Regions from separate parts of the Bacillus sp. Marseille-Q1617 genome, predicted to be linked through region 1. Evidence: predicted binding sites of a transcription regulator. Region 1 holds the regulator's gene; the other holds the start of a gene.
What was found. Region 1 encodes Rex, which represses fermentation and respiration genes when NADH is low (regulators of the CRP and FNR family bind a similar motif). Its sites were predicted from a motif close to TTGTGAAATATTTCACAA; they were not measured.

Region 1 (7,393 bases):
GTCACTGTCACGAAGGATCAGATATTCTGCGCCTTGGTATTTCACTTCTGTACCAGCATATTTACTGAAGATGATTCGATCGCCGACAGACACTTCAAGAGCAACGCGCTCACCGCTGTCAAGAACGCGACCTGTACCTACAGCAACAACTTTACCTTCCTGCGGCTTTTCCTTTGCGGAATCCGGAAGAACGATACCGCTTGCTGTTTTTTCTTCTGATTCGACTAGCTCGATAACGACGCGATCACCTAGTGGTTTTAACAAGTGAAACAACCTCCTTGAAATTATGTAAATAGTTTTTTATTAGCACTCGTTCGCTGTGAGTGCTAACACAATTATTATAATAATTAATTCGTTTTCATTTTGCAAGAGTCCTGCTTAAAATTTTTTTCGTCATTTTCCTCTTTTTTTCACACCTCTCTATCCTATGTCCGGGTTTGTCTTTGTATTCCTGTTTTAGTTTTTCATCTTCATATTCAGAATGGAACTATTCTGTTTTTTCTTCTGGCTTCAATTAGAAAACAACATAATAACCCTACCATTTGAACACTCCCCGATTTCTTAGTAGAATTGAACAAGATGACGGTTAAAGGAGACGAAACGTTGAAAAAACATTTTGGATATATATTGATTGCATATATTGTGATGCAGCTTTCGAGTATAGTAGGAGTTCCTCTTCTTTATAAAATCGGAGTGGACGTGCTTGGTGAGCCTGCAGATCAGGTGAAACAGCTTGTGCCGGGATATTGGCTGATGATCAGCTTTACCCTGACGCTTATCGTGGTGTGGGCGATTCTCCGCAAAAGTGAAACGAGCACAAACCTGGAGCGAAGTGCTCCCCTCAATGCCGGCAGCTCCATTGGCTGGGCGATTGCTGGAATATTCATTGCTTTCTTCGCTCAATCCATTGCAATTCAAATCGAATATGCACTTGGCATTAAGATGGGCTCTGAAAATACACAGATGATCATCGGGATCATTGAAAAAGTTCCATTGACGATGCTTGTGGCAGCAGTGATCGGGCCAATATTGGAGGAAATCGTGTTCAGGAAGATCATCTTTGGTGTCCTTTATGAAAAGATGAATTTCTTCTTTGCGGCACTTGTAAGTTCGATCATTTTTGCCCTCGCCCACTTCGAACCGGAGCATGTCATCCTGTATTCAGCAATGGGCTTTACATTCGCTTTTCTTTATGTAAAAACCAAGAGAATACTCGTGCCAATTTTTGCTCATGTGGCGATGAATACATCTGTCGTGCTGATACAATCTATCTATAAGGACGAAATTCAGAAAATCATGAAAGAAGCAGAACAAATTCAAGGATTTATTGGAGGATTATTTTCATGAGAAGATCACCGCTTTTCTCTGGAGTGATCTATCTCCTGCTCGGAATACTTTTCACATACTTTGCAATTCAGAATGTAAGAGATGATGGTTGGGGATTTTTCACTTATATGCTGGTCTTTCTGGCCACCCTTGATTTCGGGTCCGGACTCAGGATGATCATGATTCATTTCAAGATCAAAAAACAAATCAATAATAAAAAATAAGGATTGGTCCCCTCGGGGATCAATCCTTATTTATATCTTCTTCATATTGTTCCATCTCAAGCTTCTGCTCCGCTTCAAGCACCTTTTTATAGCCGATCTTCGAAATCCAGATGCTGATTTCGTAAAGGATGAATAACGGCACGGTCACCATCAAGTGTGAAACGACGTCAGGCGGCGTGATGAAGGCTGCGATGACCAACAAAATAAAGTAAGCAACCTTACGTACGTTTGCCATCATCATCGGTGTGATGATTCCCAGTCTCGTTAAGAACAGCATCGCGACTGGCAACTGGAATAAAAGACCGAATGGAATGGTTAATTGAAACAAGAAATGAAAATATTCGTTTATTCCTATGACTTGTTGTATTTCAAGACTGTCAGATAACGTCATCATGAATTCCACGACATACGGGAATAGGATGAAGTAAGAAAAGGACAGTCCGGCTAGAAATAATAATAGCGAGATAGGAATATAGCTGAGGGTCACTTTTCGCTCCGTTTCATATAATCCCGGACTGATAAATGACCAGACCTGGAATAAAATGAGCGGTGCGGTGAGGATCAGCGAAATGAATACCATCATTTCCATATAAATCTTGAGCGGGTCTGTCAGACGAAATGCATTCATCGTAAGCTCTTTGGCTTCGTCTGCATGCTGCAGATAACGAATCAGCGGTTCCGCGAGAAAGAAGCTTGCTACAAACGCTAACAAGAAGAAAACGACTACAATCATGAGTCGTTTTTGCAATTCTCCTATATGTTCATACATTGTCATGTCTTTTTGACTTTGACTCATGGCATTCATCCTACTCTACTCACTTAGCACTTTTGTTTTTATCGTCGTCGTCATCAGCTAAGCCTTTTGTTGCGTTTTTAAACTCACGTAATGTATTACCGAAAGCTTTCCCTAATTCAGGCAATTTCTTCGGGCCAAAAACTAGTAAAGCGACAATTAAAATGATTATGAGGCTACCTGGACCTACTGGCATAATGAGACACCTCCTCTTGTACTCTTCTATCATAACGTAAAGCGACAGAATTTTCTATTCCGTTATAATTCCATCTTGTGACATTTCCGTGTCATCTTCCGAATAATGCTTTAAAAAGTAAACCAGTGATTGCAACTCTACAGCCAGATCAATATGATGCACCCGGATATGATCTGGTACCGTCAGCCTTGCCGGCGTAAAATTGAGGATTCCCTTGATCTTTGAAGAGACCAATCTGTCTGTGATGTTTTGAGCAGAAGAAGCCGGCACAGTAAGGATGGCCACTTCAATATTCTGATCCTCAAGCTTCTCTTCCAGGTCATCCAGGTGGAATACCGGCACATCGCCGACCTGAGTACCAACCTTTGACTCATCCACCTCGAACGCCATCTCGATCTTCGTATTATTGTTTTTTATAAAATTATAATTAAGAAAGGCAGTTCCCAGGTTTCCGACACCAATCAGCACTACCTTGGTCAGGGCATCCTGATCCAGCGTCTTTCTGAAGAAAGAGAGAAGATAGTTAACATTATATCCATAACCCTTTTTCCCTAATGCACCGAAATAGGAAAAGTCCCTGCGGATCGTGGCCGAATCAACTTTTACTGCTTCACTTAATTCCTTCGATGACACCCTCTGCTTGCCAGATGAGTATAAATTCTTGATAAAACGGTAATAAAGCGGCAGCCGCTTTGCCGTTGCCTGTGGAATTTTCGTTGTATCCTGATTCATATTGCATTCCCCCACATCTATTCAAAAGCCCGTTGCATTGAACGCCCACACATCTGTGAACGCTTCCAAAATAACAGATAAACATTTTTAAGTCTCTCTACCCATCATACACTATATTCTATCCTATATGTGTGAAGATTAATAGTCATTCATAGGTATGTATGATTGCCGTTACCCTCTCAAATACGGTACACTAGCACTATGAAATAGAGGTGAAACGTCATGATTCTACTACAAGTGAATCAACTTAGCAAAAACTTTGGTGCAGATAATATATTATCGAACATCAAGCTTGAAATACAGACAAGGGACAGAGTCGCACTCGTCGGCCGCAACGGTGCAGGGAAGTCGACTCTATTAAAAATAATTGCCGGTCAGCTATCGCATGACGCCGGGGACATCACAAAACCTAAAGGCGTATCGATCGGCTACCTTGCCCAGAACACAGGACTGGAATCCGACTTATCCATCTGGGCAGAAATGCTTACCGTATTTGAGGGTCTGCGAGCTCAGGAGGAGCAGCTCCGTATTCTCGAAAAACAAATGGCCGACCCGTCCGTATACGAAAACGACGACGTCTATCAGCGTGTTTTAAAAGAATACGATCAGCTTCAGGTAAGCTTCAAAGAATCCGGCGGCTACCAATACGAAGCAGACATCCGGTCCGTCCTGCACGGGTTGAACTTTGCTGATTTTGACTATGAGACAAAAATCTCCACGTTAAGCGGAGGACAAAAAACCAGACTGGCACTGGGTAAGCTTCTCTTGACCAAGCCTGATATTCTCATCCTTGATGAACCGACCAACCATCTGGATATAGAGACTCTATCCTGGCTTGAAACGTACTTGCAAAGCTACGAAGGCGCTGTTCTGATTGTTTCCCATGACCGTTACTTCTTGGACAACGTCGTCAATCAAGTATATGAAATCTCCCGTAAACGGAGCAAGAAATTCATAGGAAACTACAGTAAATATCTTCAGCAAAAAGCAGAAGACTATGAGAAAGATGTAAAACTCTATGAACGCCAGCAGCAGGAAGTCGCAAAACTGGAAGACTTCATCCAGCGGAACATCGCCCGTGCGTCCACCACAAAAATGGCGCAGAGCCGCAGAAAAAAGCTGGAGCGTATGGAACTGATGGACAGGCCGCTCGGCGATGAGAAATCCGCTACCTTCGCATTCGGAATCGATCGACAAAGCGGAAATGATGTGCTGAAAGTTAACGACCTTTCAATCGGTTATGAAGAGGATGAAAAAATCTCCAGTCATATCGATTTTTCTGTAAAAAAGGGTGACAGCATTGCGCTCGTAGGTCCCAATGGAACTGGAAAATCCACTTTGCTTAAGACACTTGTGGATAAGCTTAAGCCTTTATCCGGCAATTTTAGTTTCGGCTCAAATGTATCAATCAGCTACTATGACCAGGAGCAGGCCGATCTTTCATCAAATAAAACCGTCCTCAATGAACTATGGGATGAATACCCGATGAAAAATGAGAAAGAAATCCGGACCGTCCTCGGCAACTTCCTTTTCTCAGGTGAAGACGTGCTGAAGCCGGTTTCTACTTTAAGTGGCGGCGAGAAAGCAAGACTCGCCCTTTCAAAGCTGATGATGGAAAAAGGGAATGTCCTTATCCTTGATGAGCCAACGAACCATTTGGATCTAGACAGTAAAGAAGTGCTGGAAAATGCACTCATCGATTATCCAGGCACCATTTTGTTCGTGTCACACGATCGTTATTTTATCAACAGGATCGCGACCAAAGTGCTTGAACTCTCTAAAAATGGTTCGACCGAATACCTCGGAGACTATAACTATTATATGGAAAAGCTGCAGCAGCAAGAAGAACTGGCCGCCCTTGAGCAGGCAGAAAAAGGACAGCCTTCAACCAGCAGCTCGGCAACCCCGCAGAAACAAAGTCATAAGATTGATAAAGAAGCGAAAAAGCTTGAGCGCCAGCGTAAACGAAGAGTGGAAGAAATTGAAATTCAAATGGAAGCACTTGAAGCTGTCATCGAAGAACAGGAAGAACTGCTTTGTGATCCGGACATCTTCCAGGATCATGAAAAGGTCCAGGAGATCAATGACAAACTCAATTCTTCCAAAGAAGAACTCGATGAACTGCTGGAAGAATGGACAGAATTAGAAGAGCTTCTCCAAGAAGAACAGTAATCCACAGGTTTGGATAACATTTCGTTATCCAAACCTTCTTTATTCCACACCATTATCCACAGATCAAATGTTGACCAATCGTTGTTCACAGGAGTTTTCCACATTATCCACAACCTAACTGGCAGTTATACACATTTCAACACTGAATTACTCATACCTTTTTCACAAGGTGTTCACATCTATTCATTAGTTATTAACAACTTATCCACAGACTGTTGATAAAACGTATGTTCTGCTTAAAAAAGCTTCGGTGGAGGTTAAACTCTAACCTCACCGAAGCTTTTATTTCATTAGAAATTCTCAATATCCAACCCGGGATGGGCATTCATTGCCATGTCGCCTCTTTTACCCTGCTCAAATAAAATCGTTCCTGCAGCCGCAATCATCGCTGCATTATCTGTACATAGTGATAACGGAGGGATGACCAGTTCTGTATACAGCTCTTTGAATGCTTCTTCCAAAGCAGCACGCAGTCCTTTATTGGCTGCGACACCGCCCGCTAATAACAATTGTTCCACATTATATTCTTTTACTGCTCTTACTGTCTTAGTTACTAACACATCAATCACACTCGCCTGGAAGCTTGCGGCAAGATCCTGTGGATAAATCGTTTTGCCTTTTTGCTTCGCATTGTGCAAAGTGTTGATAACGGCTGATTTCAAGCCGCTGAAGCTGAAATCATATGAGCTTTCTTCAAGCCAGGCCCGTGGCAGATCCAGCGTCGGCTCACCTTCATGTGCGAGCCGATCGATATGAGGACCTCCCGGATAAGGGAGATTCAACGTTCTCGCTACTTTATCATACGCTTCACCTGCAGCATCATCCCTTGTTTCGCCGATCACCTCAAAAGAACCATGCTCCTTCATCAGAACAAGCTCAGTGTGGCCGCCCGAGACAACCAATGACAGCAAAGGAAACTTCATTTCTTTCACCAGACGATTCGCATAAATATGACCTGCAATATGATGGACGCCGACCAAGGGCTTATTATGAGCAAACGCCAAAGCCTTGGCCGCATTCACACCAATCAGAAGCGCCCCCACTAACCCGGGACCTTCCGTAACCGCAATGCAATCGATCTCTTCCATTGTCATTTCAGCTTGTTCCAATGCTTCTTCCAACACAAATGTCACTTGCTCTACGTGGTGACGGGACGCGATTTCCGGAACCACTCCGCCAAAACGTTTATGACTTTCGATTTGAGAAGAAACAATATTCGTCACAATCTCCGTGCCATTTTTAATAACGGCAACTGCAGTTTCATCACAGCTGGTTTCTATACCTAACACATACGTATCTTTTATCATAAATTCACCCACATCACTAAAGCATCTTCTTGATTATCTGAATAATACCGTTTCCGAATTCCGCCGTCCTGAAAACCCATCTTTCTATACAAACCTTGCGCAGCCTTATTACTCACCCTGACTTCGAGTGTCATTACACGAGCCCCGACCTTTTTTGAAATATCCATGATCCTCTGCATAAGGGCTTCACCGAGTCCCTGGCCCCTGTAATCAGGAAGCACCGCCACGTTCGTGATATGCGCTTCATCGACAACAAGCCACACACCGCAATAACCGGCTACTCGCTCCCCGTCTTCCACTACGAGATAAGTAGACAAGTGATTCTGTTCAATTTCGTTGTAAAAGGCCTCCCGGCTCCAGGGAATACTGAACGAACGATGTTCAATCTCCATCACAGCATCCAAATCATCAACCGTCATAAACCGAATTTCCATATTTCGAACGATCCTTCTTCTCATTTAAGAGTTTTTTTGAGACTCTAACCACTTCACTTCCGCCTCGGCCAAGCGAATATAATTAGGCACGACTTCATGAGCCGTATGTTCTTCCAATTCCGCCCCTATGAAAGCAAGCTCGGATGGTCTGGGATTATGGCTAACAAAAGGAGCAATCCTTGCCTGATCTCCCAGCACTTCTTTTATCA
Region 2 (7,393 bases), on a different contig from region 1:
CCACCAGCCCCTGCAGGAATAAAAGCCACCATTCCTATAAAAGGCACTGTAAATCTGGCGTCGCCCCAAGGAAGCTTCTTGAACCATCCAAATAGTCCGGAACCACCTTTTGAACGACCATACATCTCAAAGGTTGCAAACAAAGAGAAAGCAGTCATCAAGGAAGGTATAACAACCATAAATGTAAGAACTACTTGTAAAAACTTCCAAAAAGCATCGATACCCGGTTCTACCAGCTGGTGGTGAAAGCCGACAGGGATCGAGAATAATAGGAACAATACAAATGATAATCTTGCAAGTGAATCAGAGAAAATCTTTCCTCCGATGATCTTAGGGATGATGACATACCATGCCATATAGGCCGGCAATAACCAGAAGTAAACAAGCGGGTGGCCGAAATACCAGAATAAAGTCCTGCTGATAAGGACGTCAACTCTTTCAACCAGACCGAGTGACCATGGGAGAAGCTGGAATAAAACCGTGCCTGCGACTCCTAAAGTAGCAACGATCCACAATACCATATTGATTATGGCCATGAATGTAAGGAGCGGACTGGACTCACCGGGATGCTGCTTTCGCCATTGTACATATTTCATGATCATACCTGCTCCGCCTAACCAGCTGCCGACCACTACGAAGGTCAATCCGAGATAGAAGATCCAATGCGCCTTAAGCGGTGCATAAAATGTATAGAGTACAGTCGCTTCGTTCAGCAGTATCATGACTGCTGCCATCACAGTCCCAAGCAGCATTACCCAGAAGCCGAGCCAGCCGAATAACCTTGAAGTAGGTGAATAAGTCCCTGATGTTCTGGAAATGGCTGCATGTTGAAAGCCTAAAATAAAGAATGTAGTCAATACAAGTCCAAGTAATACCCCATGAACGGTAAGTACTTGATAATAGCCGATTCCTGCAGGTAAAGTAAAACTTCCTGAACGAACCATTACTTGAAGTAATCCTGCCAGTCCTCCAAGCGCCAAGGCGATGAACCCTACATAAATATGAGCCATTGCCAACTTTCCATCTTTTCGGTCGATTTTGATAAAACGTTCAGACATTTCAGTCCACCACCTTAATCATGGATTTCATCGTATGATGACCGACACCGCAGTATTCATTGCATACCACTAAAAATTCGCCGGTCTTATCCAATGTTGTTGTATATTCACTGATGTAGCCTGGTTCCAGCATCATATTTATATTCGTGCCTGCTACTTCAAATCCATGAATTACGTCTTTGGTTGTAGCGATAATTTTCAACGTGGATCCTTTAGGCACTTCGACTTCGCCTGGATTATATAAGAAGGTGGAAGCCACAAGCACGAGTTCGTAATCCCATTCCTTGCCTTCCACTTTTTTGAGTCCGGGCTGATCGAAAGGTGCAATCTTATCTACCTGTTCGGGGTTAATGTAAGCCTTCGCACTCGGAGGCTGATGACCTTGATGAAAAGCACTGATCCCTAAAATAATTAAAAAGATAATAAGAGAGCCGGTTCCGAGAGTCAACCACCATTTTTCATAACGATGCATGTGCATGTTCAATCACTCCTTCTTCCTTAAAAACGATTAATGAATAGTAAAAATACCCCAACCCACGAAATGACCAGGAACCCTCCAAGCAGTAATACGGAAGTGAAAGTCCCTTTCAGGGAAGACGAATCTTCCACCTTGGTTTGAGTTTTTTTGTTCAATTCAGGATTTGCCATAATGCTCACTCCTTTCACCTTTTCAGGTGATATTCTGGATTAACCTAATCATAATTCCTAGAGCAGAGGTCCATCTGTGATAAATGTCACACTTAATGCGGGTAATTGTGAAATAAATGTGAAGTTCGTCACAGTATAGAAAAGCGGGAGAGCTTTGCTCAGAAAAAGAGGAGAAATCTCCCGTTCCCACAAATAAAGTGCTGCATAAACTGTAGTTAAAAGGTTGTCAGGAGGCAGAAAATGTGGAGAAATATTACTGTGTAAAGTGCTGTCAAATATACAATGAGAAAAGAAGATGTTCTTTCTGCGGTCAACTGGCTGAATCAAAGATTCATATTCAAGTTCAAACTCAACCGGGCAAAAAGGAATAGTTTCTAAGGATATTTGAAGGTTATTTGAAGGAATTATGATAAAATATAGAAGATTTTTAAAATGACAGGAGTGTGTGGAATGTATTTACCTTCTTTTTCTCTAAAAGATAAAACGGCTGTCATCACCGGGGCGGGCCGCGGTATAGGACGGGCTTTAAGTATTGGACTGGCAGAAGCAGGGGCGGACGTCGTCTTATTATCCCGTACGAGAGCGGACTTGGAAGAAACGGCCGCCAGCATACATGAATTGGGGAGGCGTGCTTATATCCTGCCCACCGATGTAACATCCAGAGAGGAAATTCAACGGGCTGTACAATACATAATCGAACAAGGTTTGACAATCGATATATTAATAAATAACGCAGGAATGAACATTAGATCGAATGCATTTGAAGTGACAGATGAAGAATGGAAGAAAATCATGGACACCAATTTGAAATCAGCGTTCATGATGAGTCAGGAAATCGGAAATCACATGAAAGAGCACGGGAATGGGAAAATCATCAATATCGCTTCTGTTGCCGGCCATGTGGCGTTAAGGACAGGGGTTGTTTATGCAGCGACAAAAGCCGCGATGATCCAGATGACAAAGGTTTTAGCTTTTGAATGGGGAAAGTACAATATAAATGTCAACAGCATAGGGCCCTGGTATTTTAAAACCCCTCTGACTACAGAGCTCCTGGGGAATCAGGAGTATGTAGACGACATATTATCAGTCACTCCATTAAAAAGAATAGGGGAACTGGAGGAGTTGGTAGGTCCGGCAGTGTTCTTATCATCGGAAGCGGGCAGCTATGTAACCGGCCAGACGTTGTTTGTCGATGGGGGCATGACGATTCAAGGCTTTTGATCAGAAATATGTGTAAAAAAGCGGGCAATGAAATTGTCCGCTTTTTATTATGAGAAGCTTCGGCGGCTGGAGGATCGAGATATAAGCCATGCCACGATCACAGTGGGTGTAGTAAAATCATACATGTTCTTTCACATTTTGGTAAAGCTATCCTTACATGGAAAATTGATAAGGAGAATGATTGGAATGCCTAAAATACTAGCTGTGGAAACAGAAATTCCGCCGTATAAAATCACACAATCTGATGCAGCAGAATTTGCACGGAATCTGTTTTCGGAAAGTTTTAAGGATATAGATCGTCTGCTTCCCATATTTGAAAATGGAGAAATAGAGAGCAGATATTTTGTGAATGATCTTGAGTGGTTTTCTACTTCACATTCTTTTCAGGAAAAAAACGATCTGTTCATCCATCATGCTGTAGAAATGGGAAGCAGGGCGATCGAACAATGTTTGAAGAACAATCATGTTAAGTTTGAAGAGATTGAAGCGATATTTACTATTTGCACTACAGGCCTCTCGACACCGAGCATTGAAGCGAGGATCATGAATGTCCTGCCGTTCCCTTCCCATGTCAAGCGGATCCCAATATGGGGTCTGGGATGTGCCGGAGGGGCTGCAGGGTTATCCCGTGCGTATGAATACTGCCTGGCGTTTCCACAATCAAATGTATTAATCCTCTCAATCGAGTTATGTTCATTGACATTTCAGCACGGTGACCGTTCCAAGAGTAATTTAGTCGGGACTTCATTATTTGCTGACGGGGTGGCATGTACCCTTGTATGTGGGGATGACAGCCAAACGATCAAAGATATAAGCAGCCCGATTCCCTCGATATTTGCTACACAATCCACGACTTTAAGGGACTCTCTGGATGTGATGGGCTGGAATATTAAAAATGAAGGTCTTTATGTTGTTTTCTCCAAAGACATCCCCACCCTTGTGAAAAATTGGCTTAGGCCCAATGTGGAAGAATTTATCCATTCAAAGGGAATAAGAATGGAAGATATTAACCATTTCGTGGCACATCCAGGTGGTAAGAAAGTGATTGAGGCGTATCAGGAGGCCTTGGGATTCGACGACAACATGACAGAACACTCAATGAAGGTGCTGAGGGAATTCGGCAATATGTCCTCGGTGACTATTTTTTACGTGCTTAAGAAATTCCTGAATGAGCAGTGCCAAAAAGGTGATATTGGCCTTGGAACGGCTTTAGGACCGGGGTTCAGCTCTGAATTAGTATTGATGAGGTGGGAATGATGACATTCTTTCTTCTTTTCTTTACCATACTGGTCATTCAGCGCGCAGTCGAATTGGTGATTGCACGGAAAAATGAAAGGTGGATGAAAAGCAGGGGAGCCAAGGAGTTTGGTCAAGGTCATTATCGTACGATGGTAATGATTCACTTTGCTTTTTTTGTTTCGTTATTAATAGAAGGAGGGGTTTTTCATTCGGGCCTTCATCCTCTGTGGAAGTACCTGCTTGCTGGATTTATTCTCACTCAAGCCGGGAGGATATGGGTCATATCCTCCCTCGGCAAGTACTGGAATACTAAGATTATCGTCCTGCCAAATACCGAAGTAGTGTCGACAGGGCCCTATAAACTCTTCAGGCACCCTAATTATCTCATCGTTACTTTGGAGTTAGCCGTTATCCCACTACTATTTAATGCCTATTGGACGCTGATCATTTTTGCGCTGCTCAACCAATTGATTCTATTCACCAGAATACCGGTGGAAGAACAGGCACTGAGGAGTGAAACGGATTATGAACGTGAGACGCCGGGCTGGATCGGAACACTAAAGAAAGAAAAATGAAATTATTTATTGAAAATGATTATCGTTTTTGATACGATGTAATTGAACATGAAAATTATTCTCAATTGCACGTCCAAATATAGTGAATTAAAGGTGGGGAATGAAATGGTTTGGTTTCTGATTTTGCTGACTGTGGTTACATATGGCTTTATAATGAAGTACGTCTTGTCGAATGTTATGAAGGACCGACAGCCGGTTCAGAAAATTGCTTCTACTAAAACCAGTGCCCAATCTTTTGTATCATCCAATCTTATACCAACAGAATCAACAAGATAGTCTCCTTTCATCGAAGGAGGCTTTTTTTTTGCCCGTTTCATTATCGTGTCAAAAGCGATCTGGGTAGGACCCCGCAGGCATTTAAGTCGAGGAAGCTAACAGCCGCCCGCGGAAAGCGCAGTCTTGCACGGAAATCAAAAGCGGTATTTAACCTACTCTCCAATTCCAAGAAAATGAATATGATAAAGTGATGATTTTCAAAGATAATATCAAACCATAGAGAATTCCCATTAAATAAGATAAAATAAAAGCGTTATCATTTTTTGGAACAGAAAGGATCTTAGACATGAGCCGCACTGAACAACAAAGCACCTATTTACATACAATCCTTCACCAGCTGGCAGGATACGATGACATTTTTCGAGACAAGGGGGATGAAGAACGTTCCCGAAAAGTAGAAAGACTGGCAGAAAAAATATACAGGAAAGAGTTTATATTGGCTTTTTGCGGGCATTTTTCTGCAGGGAAATCGACTATGATCAATTACTTGATGGGAGAAGAAATTCTTCCCTCAAGCCCTATACCTACCAGTGCGAACCTGGTAAAAGTGCATCAGTCCAGGGAGGATTATGCCAAAATTCATTATCATACAGGAAAGCCGGTTTACTTCAAGGCACCATTTGAATATACGGTGATTAAAGAATTCTGCAGGAACGGGGAAGATGTTTACTCAGTAGAAATAGGCAGAAGTAAAACGGCGTTGCCTGAAGGGGTTTCCGTACTGGATACACCAGGGGTCGATAGTACGGACGACGCTCATAGGATTTCAACGGAATCAGCTATCCATTTGGCGGATGCGGTTTTCTATGTAATGGATTATAATCACGTTCAATCGCAAGTGAACTTTCAATTCACCAAAGAATTGAAGCGTCATGGAGTGAAGTTGTATCTTGTGGTGAATCAAATTGATAAGCACCATGATGAGGAATTATCATTTGAGAACTTCAAAGAAGGTGTGAGGGAATCCTTCGCTTCCTGGGGAGTAGTACCGGACGGGGTTTTCTATACAAGCCTCAAAGATTTGGAGGATGAGAATAATCAAGCTGAAGACCTTCGTGAACTCATAAAGAAGCAGGTGACAGAAAAGGAGGCATTGATCGAAGCGTCCGCCCGGTCAGCTATGTCTCAGCTCATACATGAGCATAAAAGCTGGTATGAACAACAGCAGCAGCATGTCATGGAAGAAGGCCGAGAACATCTATCAGAAGAAGAGTGGAGAAATAAAGACAGTCTGCTTTTCGAAGAAGAAAAAATTCTTGACGAACTAAATGAAAACGACAGCAGCGAGTTACGGCAGGATTTTGAGGATGAAAGGAGTAACATCCTAAAGAATGCTTATTTAATGCCATTTGAGACAAGAGACCTTGCAAAGGAGTTTCTAGAAAGCCAGCAGGCTGACTTTAAAGTCGGATTCCTGTTTTCAAAGCAAAAGACAGAAGAAGAAAAGATGCGAAGAGCAAAAATCTTCAAACAAGAAGTGAACAGCAGAATCGAAACTCAGCTCGATTGGCATCTGAAGTCGCTGGGAAAAGCATTATTAAAGAAAAACAACGCAGCTTCTCCGGCTCTCCTGGAAGGCTGGGAAAATTTATCCCTGCAAGTGGATGAGGATTATTTAACTGGATTGATAAAGCCTGGAGCCAGGGTAACGGGTGATTACGTACTGCAGTATTGTGATAATCTTTCAGAAGATTTAAAGAAAAATGCCAGAAGGCAGTCGAATGAATTACTAGAAAGCAATTTAAAACATCTTAAAAATTCTTCCGAAAGCAAACAGACACAACTTCTGGATAGTCTGCAGGCTGTTCGTCAGAAAACAGTATATGTGCATAAATGGAAGCTCCTGGAGGAAGAAAAGCTTCAGCAAATGGAGAAACTCGGTCAATCAGCAGAGTCAAATACGAAAGAAGACAAGATTCAAAAATGGGTAAAGCAGTGGAATGAGAAGGATCAACAGTACATTGAAGCATCCGAAATGCAGGCTGCCGACACAGTTTCCGACTTTGTAACCTTGGTTGAAAAAGAGATATTACCACCCGGGGGAAGAGAGAATAATGATTCACAGGTTTCCGTTGAAAGTGCCATAGACAGACTCGAGAGAATGACACACGTGTTTAAAAACCTGCATGGATTCACTAAAATAGCCCAGATATTGGATGGTAAAAGGGAAAGGCTCGCCCATCAAACATTCACGATTGCGTTATTCGGGGCTTTCAGTGCAGGAAAGTCTTCATTCGCCAATGCTCTTCTTGGAAAAAAGGTATTGCCTGTCAGCCCAAATCCTACAACCGCATCAATTAACCGGATAAAGCCTGTAACAGAACTGCATCATCATGAAACAGCAGATGTCCAAATTAAATCTGAAGAACAGTTATT

Region 2: HWX64_RS19975 (cytochrome c oxidase subunit 2A) is a predicted target of Rex. The motif match lies at 1,823-1,840, and genes of this name have one in related genera.

The regions. Positions count from the first base shown of each region.
Region 1 is NZ_CAHJXM010000001.1:158,214-165,606, reverse strand. It holds gene groES (co-chaperone GroES) at 1-264, opposite strand, end outside; gene HWX64_RS00960 (CPBP family intramembrane glutamic endopeptidase) at 604-1,347, shown strand; gene HWX64_RS00955 (YdiK family protein) at 1,344-1,550, shown strand; gene tatC (twin-arginine translocase subunit TatC) at 1,570-2,346, opposite strand; gene HWX64_RS00945 (twin-arginine translocase TatA/TatE family subunit) at 2,366-2,539, opposite strand; gene HWX64_RS00940 (redox-sensing transcriptional repressor Rex) at 2,594-3,271, opposite strand; gene HWX64_RS00935 (ABC-F family ATP-binding cassette domain-containing protein) at 3,494-5,443, shown strand; gene tsaD (tRNA (adenosine(37)-N6)-threonylcarbamoyltransferase complex transferase subunit TsaD) at 5,734-6,750, opposite strand; gene rimI (ribosomal protein S18-alanine N-acetyltransferase) at 6,747-7,184, opposite strand; gene tsaB (tRNA (adenosine(37)-N6)-threonylcarbamoyltransferase complex dimerization subunit type 1 TsaB) at 7,209-7,393, opposite strand, start outside.
Region 2 is NZ_CAHJXM010000003.1:534,563-541,955, forward strand. It holds gene HWX64_RS19965 (b(o/a)3-type cytochrome-c oxidase subunit 1) at 1-1,058, opposite strand, end outside; gene HWX64_RS19970 (cytochrome c oxidase subunit II) at 1,060-1,536, opposite strand; gene HWX64_RS19975 (cytochrome c oxidase subunit 2A) at 1,557-1,706, opposite strand; gene HWX64_RS19980 (SDR family NAD(P)-dependent oxidoreductase) at 2,157-2,927, shown strand; gene HWX64_RS19985 (type III polyketide synthase) at 3,114-4,184, shown strand; gene HWX64_RS19990 (isoprenylcysteine carboxyl methyltransferase family protein) at 4,184-4,741, shown strand; gene HWX64_RS19995 (dynamin family protein) at 5,304-7,393, shown strand, end outside.